2 regions of the Segeticoccus rhizosphaerae genome follow, and region 2 is predicted to be linked to the other one. Evidence: riboswitches for the same ligand, from Rfam matches in the RefSeq annotation. Region 2 holds a riboswitch; the other holds the start of a gene.
The links. Region 2 has a riboswitch for cyclic di-AMP ahead of FCN22_RS22665 (transglycosylase family protein). Riboswitches for the same ligand answer to the same signal wherever they lie in the genome.
Positions count from the first base shown of each region.

Region 1 (3,400 bases), on a different contig from region 2:
CCCACCATGCGGCGGCAGTGCGCCGGGAGCCGGGCCAGGGCGGCGCGGACCGCCTCCTCGTTCTGCGCGTCGGCGAACTCGACTTCGTCGGCAGCGCGCAGGACCAGGTGCAGGCACTCTCGCCGGGTCGTGGCCGCCACCCATGCCGGCAGCGCCCCGGGCCCGGTCAGCTCCGACAAGTGGCCGAGGGCACGGGTGAGCACCACGCGCGTGACGTGGGCCGTGTCGGCCTCGCAGAGATGGCAACGGCGGCAGATCGCGCACACCAACGCCACGTAGCGAAGGACGAGCTCCTGCCAGGCCGCCTCGTCACCGGTTGCGGCAGACCTGACGAGGACGTCCGTCGGGGTGCGTTGGTCATGCCTCTGGTCGCTCTCAGTACTCATCGGCGCGCCCTGGTCGTCCATCGGCCGGCCAGCCCGACGGGCGGCGCAGGCCGACGAGGGACCGCCCGACATGGTCCCTCTTCGAGGTCTCGGCCAGGTCCCTCCAGGCAGTCGGACCGTCGACCCCGTCGCTGACCCGGGCGGCGATGGCGCCGGCGACGGCGGCGGCCGCGAAGGCGGAGCCACCCCACCGGCCGAGGCCACCGGTGCCATCCCGGTGCACGTCGCAGGTGCTCACGACGTCGGCCCCGGGCGCGAGGGCGTCGACCCAGGGCGCGTCCGGGGTGGAGTCGGCCGGCGCTTCCCCGTCGAGCGCGCCGACGGCGACGACACGTTCCATTGCCGCCGGCCACACCGGTGCGGGTGCCATCCCGTCCGACGCGGGTCCACCGTGGTCGCCGGCTGCGGCCACCACCACGGTCCGCGGGCCGACGGCGCGCACCGCCTCCTGCAGCACCATCGGGGGACGGCCGTCGTCGGTGCGACAGCCGACGCTGAGCTGGATGACGTCGGTGTCCCGCGCCCCGAGGTCGGCCAGATCCTTGGCGAGCGACCATCCGTCGGTGGTCCCGTCGTCCCGGAGACCGGCGCGCAGGTCGACGACGGCTCCGGGAGCCTGCCGCAGCACCAGACCCGTCACGAACGTCGCGTGGTCCGCGTCCCCTCGGTCGCTGATTCCGTCGGCCGTGGCCAGGTCCCGGGCGGCGGCGATCACGGCGCCGTCAAGCCATGGGTGGGGCCGCAGCCGCGAGTCGACCACCCCCACGCGCGCGCCGTTGCCGGGGAACCGCCCCCGGGGGAGCACGTCACCGGGGCTCGAGCCGACGGGCACCACCGACGAGCCGGTGACCCGCTCCAGCAGCCGGTTCTTTCCCAGCGCAGGCAACCACCCGGCATACCGCTGCGCGAAGAGGCGTCGCAGGCAGACCAGGGTGAGGTCCAGGTCAGCAGCCTCGGCGCCCGCATCCTCGGCGCGCGCCACGGCTTCGTTCACCCACGACCGGAACTGTCGGCGCACCTTGCTCACGGCGGCGGAGGGTTCGAGGCAGACGAGGGCGAGGCCGAGGCGCTCGTCCTCGTCTGCGACGCGAGGACTGGCGCCCCACGTGTCGAGCTGGTGCAGGACGAGCCCGAGATGGGGCAGTCCCACCACCAGGTGGTCGCCGTAGAAGCGCTGTTGCTGTCCGCGCACGATGCGCTCGGTCCTGCCCTTGCGGTAGATCATCGTCGTCGCCCGTCTGTGGCCGCCGCTGTGTCATCGGAGAGGACCGGGGCCGTGCCCTCCCTGATACGTCGCCGCCGGGACTTTTTTTCTCCCGCGAGGAAGATCCGTGACCAATTCTTGACCAGCACGTGACATACCCGCCGGGGGTGTGTAGATTCGTGTCCGCTGCCGACGGGGCAGTTCTCCGGGTGGCTCGCCGAATCCTGCCGCCATCGCGGAGATCCACAGACCGCACGGCAGGAGCGGGGGACCCACTTCGGGGCGTCGAGAGATGCCCCTCGGGGTGAAGCGTCCGTGTGTTCCACCGGTCGACACGGGGTCGTCGAGTCGGGGGAGCAGGCGGAGGCCGGGTGATACTCCCACCCGAACCCGACAGCTGACCTCGCAGGCGTCTGGAGAGGCCAGACCCGCGTGTCCACGAAGACCCCCGGGCGCCACCGCGCCCCGAGCCGATTCTCGTTCCGTCCCGCCGCGCAGGCGTCCGCTGTCGTCGCCGTGACCGGCGGCCTCGTCCTCGCCATGGCACCGACGGCCGGTGCCGTCGGTCCGCCGGCCGCCGCACCTGCCCCCACCGCCGTCACCCCGGCCGCGGTGACCACCACGGTGCTTGCGAAGCCGGCCAGGTGGCACACCATCCGGTATGGCGCGCGGGGCGCCATGGTGCGGAAGATCCAGCGCGTCGTCGGTGCCCACCCCGACGGAGTCTTCGGCCCGAGGACGCTGCGAGCCGTCAAGCGCTGGCAGTCGCGCCACCACATGGTGCGCGACGGCATCGTCGGGCCGAGGACGGCCGCCACGATGCGGTTGGTCCGGCACGTGGCGAAGAGGGTCAATAAGGCTCCGGCACGCCACACGACGAAGGCTCCGTCGCGCAGCCTCAAGCGGAAGGCTCCGGTGAACTCGATCGTCTCGATCGCCAAGCGCTACACCGGCATCTACTACCGCTTCGGCGGCACGACCCCCCGCGGGTTCGACTGCTCGGGTTTCACGCAGTTCGTCTACCGGAAGGCGGGCGTCAACCTGCCCCGGACCGCCGCAGGCCAGCAGCGTCGCGCCCACCGGGTCGCCCACCCGCGTCCCGGCGACCTGGTGTTCTTCGGTTACCCGGCCCATCACGTCGGCATCTACGCCGGTCCGGGCCAGATGTTCGACTCGGGCAAGCCCGGGCTGCGCACGCAGAAGCGCCACATCTTCAGCGGGGTCTCCGGCTTCGGTCGCGTCTGAGGTTCTCCTTGCACCCACACGACGGGGCCGGGCAGGTTCGCACTCCTGCCCGGCCCCGTCGTGGTTCGCTGCCGCGCGGCGATGCGGCCCGTGACGGGCGACGGCAGGTAGCACAGTTGACTCTCCGTTGCCCGAACTTTGGTCAAATCCTGAACAAGATTTGGCATTGGCTGCGTTGACCGCAGGACGTGCGTCGGGAGAGAGTGGGCCGCGCGAGAGGCTCACGGGCCTTTCGCGTCCCCGACGGTGACGACAGCGCTGCTACCTCGCAGTTCTGGCGCTCATCAACGTGCCGTCGACCTGCCCTGAGCGGATTCGCCTGACCCTCTCCCCACACCGGCACCGCGCCGGCCACGGGCGAGCCGCGAGCGGCCGGCGTCGGCTCAACCCTGGAGAAGTCACGTGAGCCGCACCCGATCCCGCCCTGTCCGCTCCACCCGGCGACGCCTCGTCCCCGCCCTCGGCGCCGTCGCGCTGTCCTGCGGGCTCCTCGGCGCGTCCGCACCCTCCAGCCAGGCGATTCCGTCCCCCCTCGCCAGCGCTGCCGACTTCAGCCTCGTGCCCA
Region 1 covers NZ_SWMA01000029.1:27,816-31,215, forward strand. Annotated here, with positions in the region: gene FCN22_RS16435 (RNA polymerase sigma factor) at 1-386, opposite strand, end outside; gene FCN22_RS16440 (S8 family serine peptidase) at 376-1,611, opposite strand; cyclic di-AMP (ydaO/yuaA leader) riboswitch at 1,806-2,011, shown strand; gene FCN22_RS16445 (C40 family peptidase) at 2,023-2,835, shown strand; gene FCN22_RS16450 (hypothetical protein) at 3,238-3,400, shown strand, end outside.
Region 1: it holds a riboswitch for cyclic di-AMP, as region 2 does, so the genes downstream of both, FCN22_RS16445 (C40 family peptidase) here and FCN22_RS22665 (transglycosylase family protein) in region 2, are expected to answer to the same signal.

Region 2 (3,400 bases):
AGAGGACGAGGGGCCGATCTCCTCGCGGCTGCGCCATCCGTTCTCGACGCGCGCTCGGCAGCGCATCTTCCGGGCCGAGCTGCCCACGGAGCCGATGCCCCTGGTCGACTCACTGCGCCGGACGCCATACCGCGATCCACGGCGCATGTCGATGGACGAGGAGCAGGAGGTGCACGACTCGCTCGACCTCGCGGTGCGCGTGGGCGAGCTGATGCTGCGATGCGGCGCAGGCACCCGTGACGTGGAGTCCAGCGTCGCCGCGGTGGCCGCCGCGAGCGGCATCGAACGGCTGGAGATCGACATCACCAACCAATCGCTCCTGGTGCAGTGCGTGCGCGAGTCCGGGCGACCCATCACGGTGCTGCGAGTGGTGCGCTCCTCCTCGAAGGATCTGGCTCGCCTCGTGGCGGTGCACGAGTTCGTCGAGCGCCTGGTCGCCGGCGGGTTCGATCGTGCCCAGGCGAAGAAGGAGCTGCGGCTCATCCGGCGCGCGCCGCGGTTCTGGCCGCGGTGGACCGTGTCGGTGGCGTATGGCGTGCTGGCCGCCGCTGTCGCGACACTGCTCGGCGCGGGCCTCCCGGCGATCGTGGCAGCACTGGTCTCCAGCGTGCTGGTCGACCGGGTCGGCATCATCCTGTCGCGGCACGACCTGCCCGCCTTCTACGTCTCGGCCGCCGGGGGAGCGATCGCCACGGTGTTCGTGTGGGGTGCCTTCGCGCTCGGCACCACCGGCGCCTACACGATGACCACGCAGGACTTCGCCTACAGCGTCGCGGGCGGCATCGTCGTGCTCCTGCCGGGGAGGGCGATGGCCTCGGCCGTCGAGGACGCCGTGACCGGTTATCCCGTCACCGGGGCCGGACGGTTGTTCGGGGTGGGGCTGACCAGCGCCGGGATCATCGTGGGGGTGGCGGCAGGCCTGTCGCTCACCCTCCGGGTCGACCACGGGCTCGATCTCGGGCTGGTCTCACCGACCAAGCTGTCCTTCGGCGAGCACGAGGCCGGGCTCTGGATCAGGTTGCTCGCAGGGGGCATCGGCGCGGCGGCCTCGGCCGTGAGCATGCGCACCCGGCGCCGGCTCGTCCTGCCGACCGCCGCGATGGGGGCCGGCGGCCTGCTCGTGGCGGACCTGCTGCACGCCACCGGGGGCATCGGCTCGATGACGGCGCTCGGGCTCGCCTGTGCCGCCATGGGTTTCGTGGGCCGCCTGGTGGCCCTGCGGATGGGTGCGCCGGCGCTCGTGCTGGTGATCCCGGCCATCTCGCCGCTGTTGCCTGGTCTGCGCATCTTCCGTGGCATGTACGAACTCGTCTCGGGGTCGGTGGTCGGCCACGGCGAGGCGCTCGCGACCACCGGTGTCACGACCCTGCTCGGGGCCTCGGCGACCGCGCTGGCCATCGTGACGGGGCTCGTCTTCGGCGACGTGGTGGCGGCCCCGTTCGATCGCCGTATCGTGAGGCGCCGGCGTGCACGGCGTCGGTGACGCGGCCCTCGCGTCGGTGGGCCGCGGAACGGTGATGAGATGGGGAGGCGCCGCGACGTGATGAGCACGACACGCCCCACGTTTGGCGATCGGGGCATCATCACGTAACGTTTTGGTCACGCCCTTCGATGTTAAGGGCGTTCCGGTCGGGGCCGGAGCAGCAGTTCCAACTCCATACCGACCAAACTCACATCACGTGTGTGTCCGCAGCGCCAAACCTCGTCGGCGGACACCTTCCGGGACGTCCGGGCACAGACGAGGGTGGGGGACCCACCAGTGGCGCAGCACTGCTGCGCCTAGGGGTGAAGCCGGCGGAGCCGGCCGGGCACCTGACAGCCCGAACCCGACAGCTCACCTCACCGGCGCCCGTCAGGAAGGAAAACCTCCCCCTCATGCGCTACACCCCTAAGCACGCTGCGCCCAAGAGCGGCAGCACCACTCGTCGCGTCGCGGGCGTTGCCCTCGTCGGCGCCGCCACCACCGTCGCCGGCATGGGCTTCGGCGCCGGCGCGGCCCACGCCTCCGGCGTCTGGGACCGTGTCGCTGCCTGCGAGAGCGGTGGCAACTGGTCGATCAACACCGGCAACGGCTTCTACGGCGGCCTTCAGTTCACCAGCAGCACGTGGCTGGGCTACGGCGGCGGCGCCTACGCGTCTCGCGCCGACCTGGCGTCCAAGTCCGCGCAGATCGCCGTGGCCCAGAAGGTCCTCGCCAGCCAGGGCCCCGGGGCCTGGCCGGTCTGCTCGGTCCAGGCGGGTCTGTCCGGCTCCAACGGTGGCTACAGCGCCCCGGCGCCGTCCACGGACACCTCCTCGCGGAGTGACTCGAGCAGCTCGTCACGCAGCTACGACCGCACCACCCCGCTCGAGGCCTTCAACGGCACCGAGCAGGTGTCGCGTTTCTCCGCCGGTGCCAACGTGCGCTCCGGCCCGAGCACGGCCTACCGTGTGGTGGACTACGCGCCGTCCGGCACCACCGTGAGCGGTGTCTCCAACGGCGCGTGGATCAAGACCTCCAGCGGTCACTACGTGTCCGTCGCCGTGACCCGCGCGGCTGCGCCGGCCCCCGAGGCCGCCCCGGCCCCGAAGGCGGAGTCTCCCAAGGTCAACAAGAACGACGTCAAGGAGATCACCGTCCGCAAGGGTGACACCCTCGGCGAGATCGCCGAGAAGCACGACGTCAAGGGTGGCTGGAAGGCCATCTTCAAGCTCAACAAGGGTGACATCGACGACCCGAACCTGATCTTCGTGGGCCAGGAGATCAACCTGCCCAAGTGATCACCCTTGGGTGAGACCTCCCTGCAAGAGCCCCGCGGCGCACGGCGCGCCGCGGGGTTTTTGCGTGCCCGAGCATGGCCCGGCACGGCACACCTGACCGGCCCCGGAGGGCCGGATCCGACGGCGGGATCTGCGCGCAGATGTGTCAGAAGTGACGCATGTGTCGGCGTGTCGTCCATGGGTTTTAAGGGACCTGAGATATAGGAGGGGCTTGTCAAGCAGCGTGACCTTCCCGTAATGTGCGGCGTCGCACGCCCTCCGTCGCAGGAGTGCGGGCGCCCGGTCGGGGCCGGAGTGCAGGCGCAGGACCCTCAACTCCATAGCAGCTCCCATGACCCACAGCGCGTGCGTGGCCCGCAGCACCGAACCTCGTCGGCGGCCACCTCACCGGAAATCCGGGCACAGACGAGGGTGGGGGACCCATCTTCGACGCGGCAGCCGGTCGCGCCTCGGGGTGAAGCCGGTATGCCGGCCGGGCACCTTCCAGCCCGAACCCGACAGCTGACCCCACAGGCGCCGACGGAAGGAACCACGCCTCATGCGTCCCACCACACCCCTGCGCCCATCCAGACCAGGCGCGACCCGCCGGCGGCTGGCCGGCGTCGCCCTGGCCGGGGCGGCGACCGCGGCCGCGAGCGTC
Region 2 covers NZ_SWMA01000005.1:207,886-211,285, reverse strand. Annotated here, with positions in the region: gene FCN22_RS06420 (threonine/serine exporter family protein) at 1-1,483, shown strand, start outside; cyclic di-AMP (ydaO/yuaA leader) riboswitch at 1,745-1,843, shown strand; gene FCN22_RS22665 (transglycosylase family protein) at 1,876-2,760, shown strand; cyclic di-AMP (ydaO/yuaA leader) riboswitch at 3,136-3,291, shown strand; gene FCN22_RS22510 (transglycosylase family protein) at 3,299-3,400, shown strand, end outside.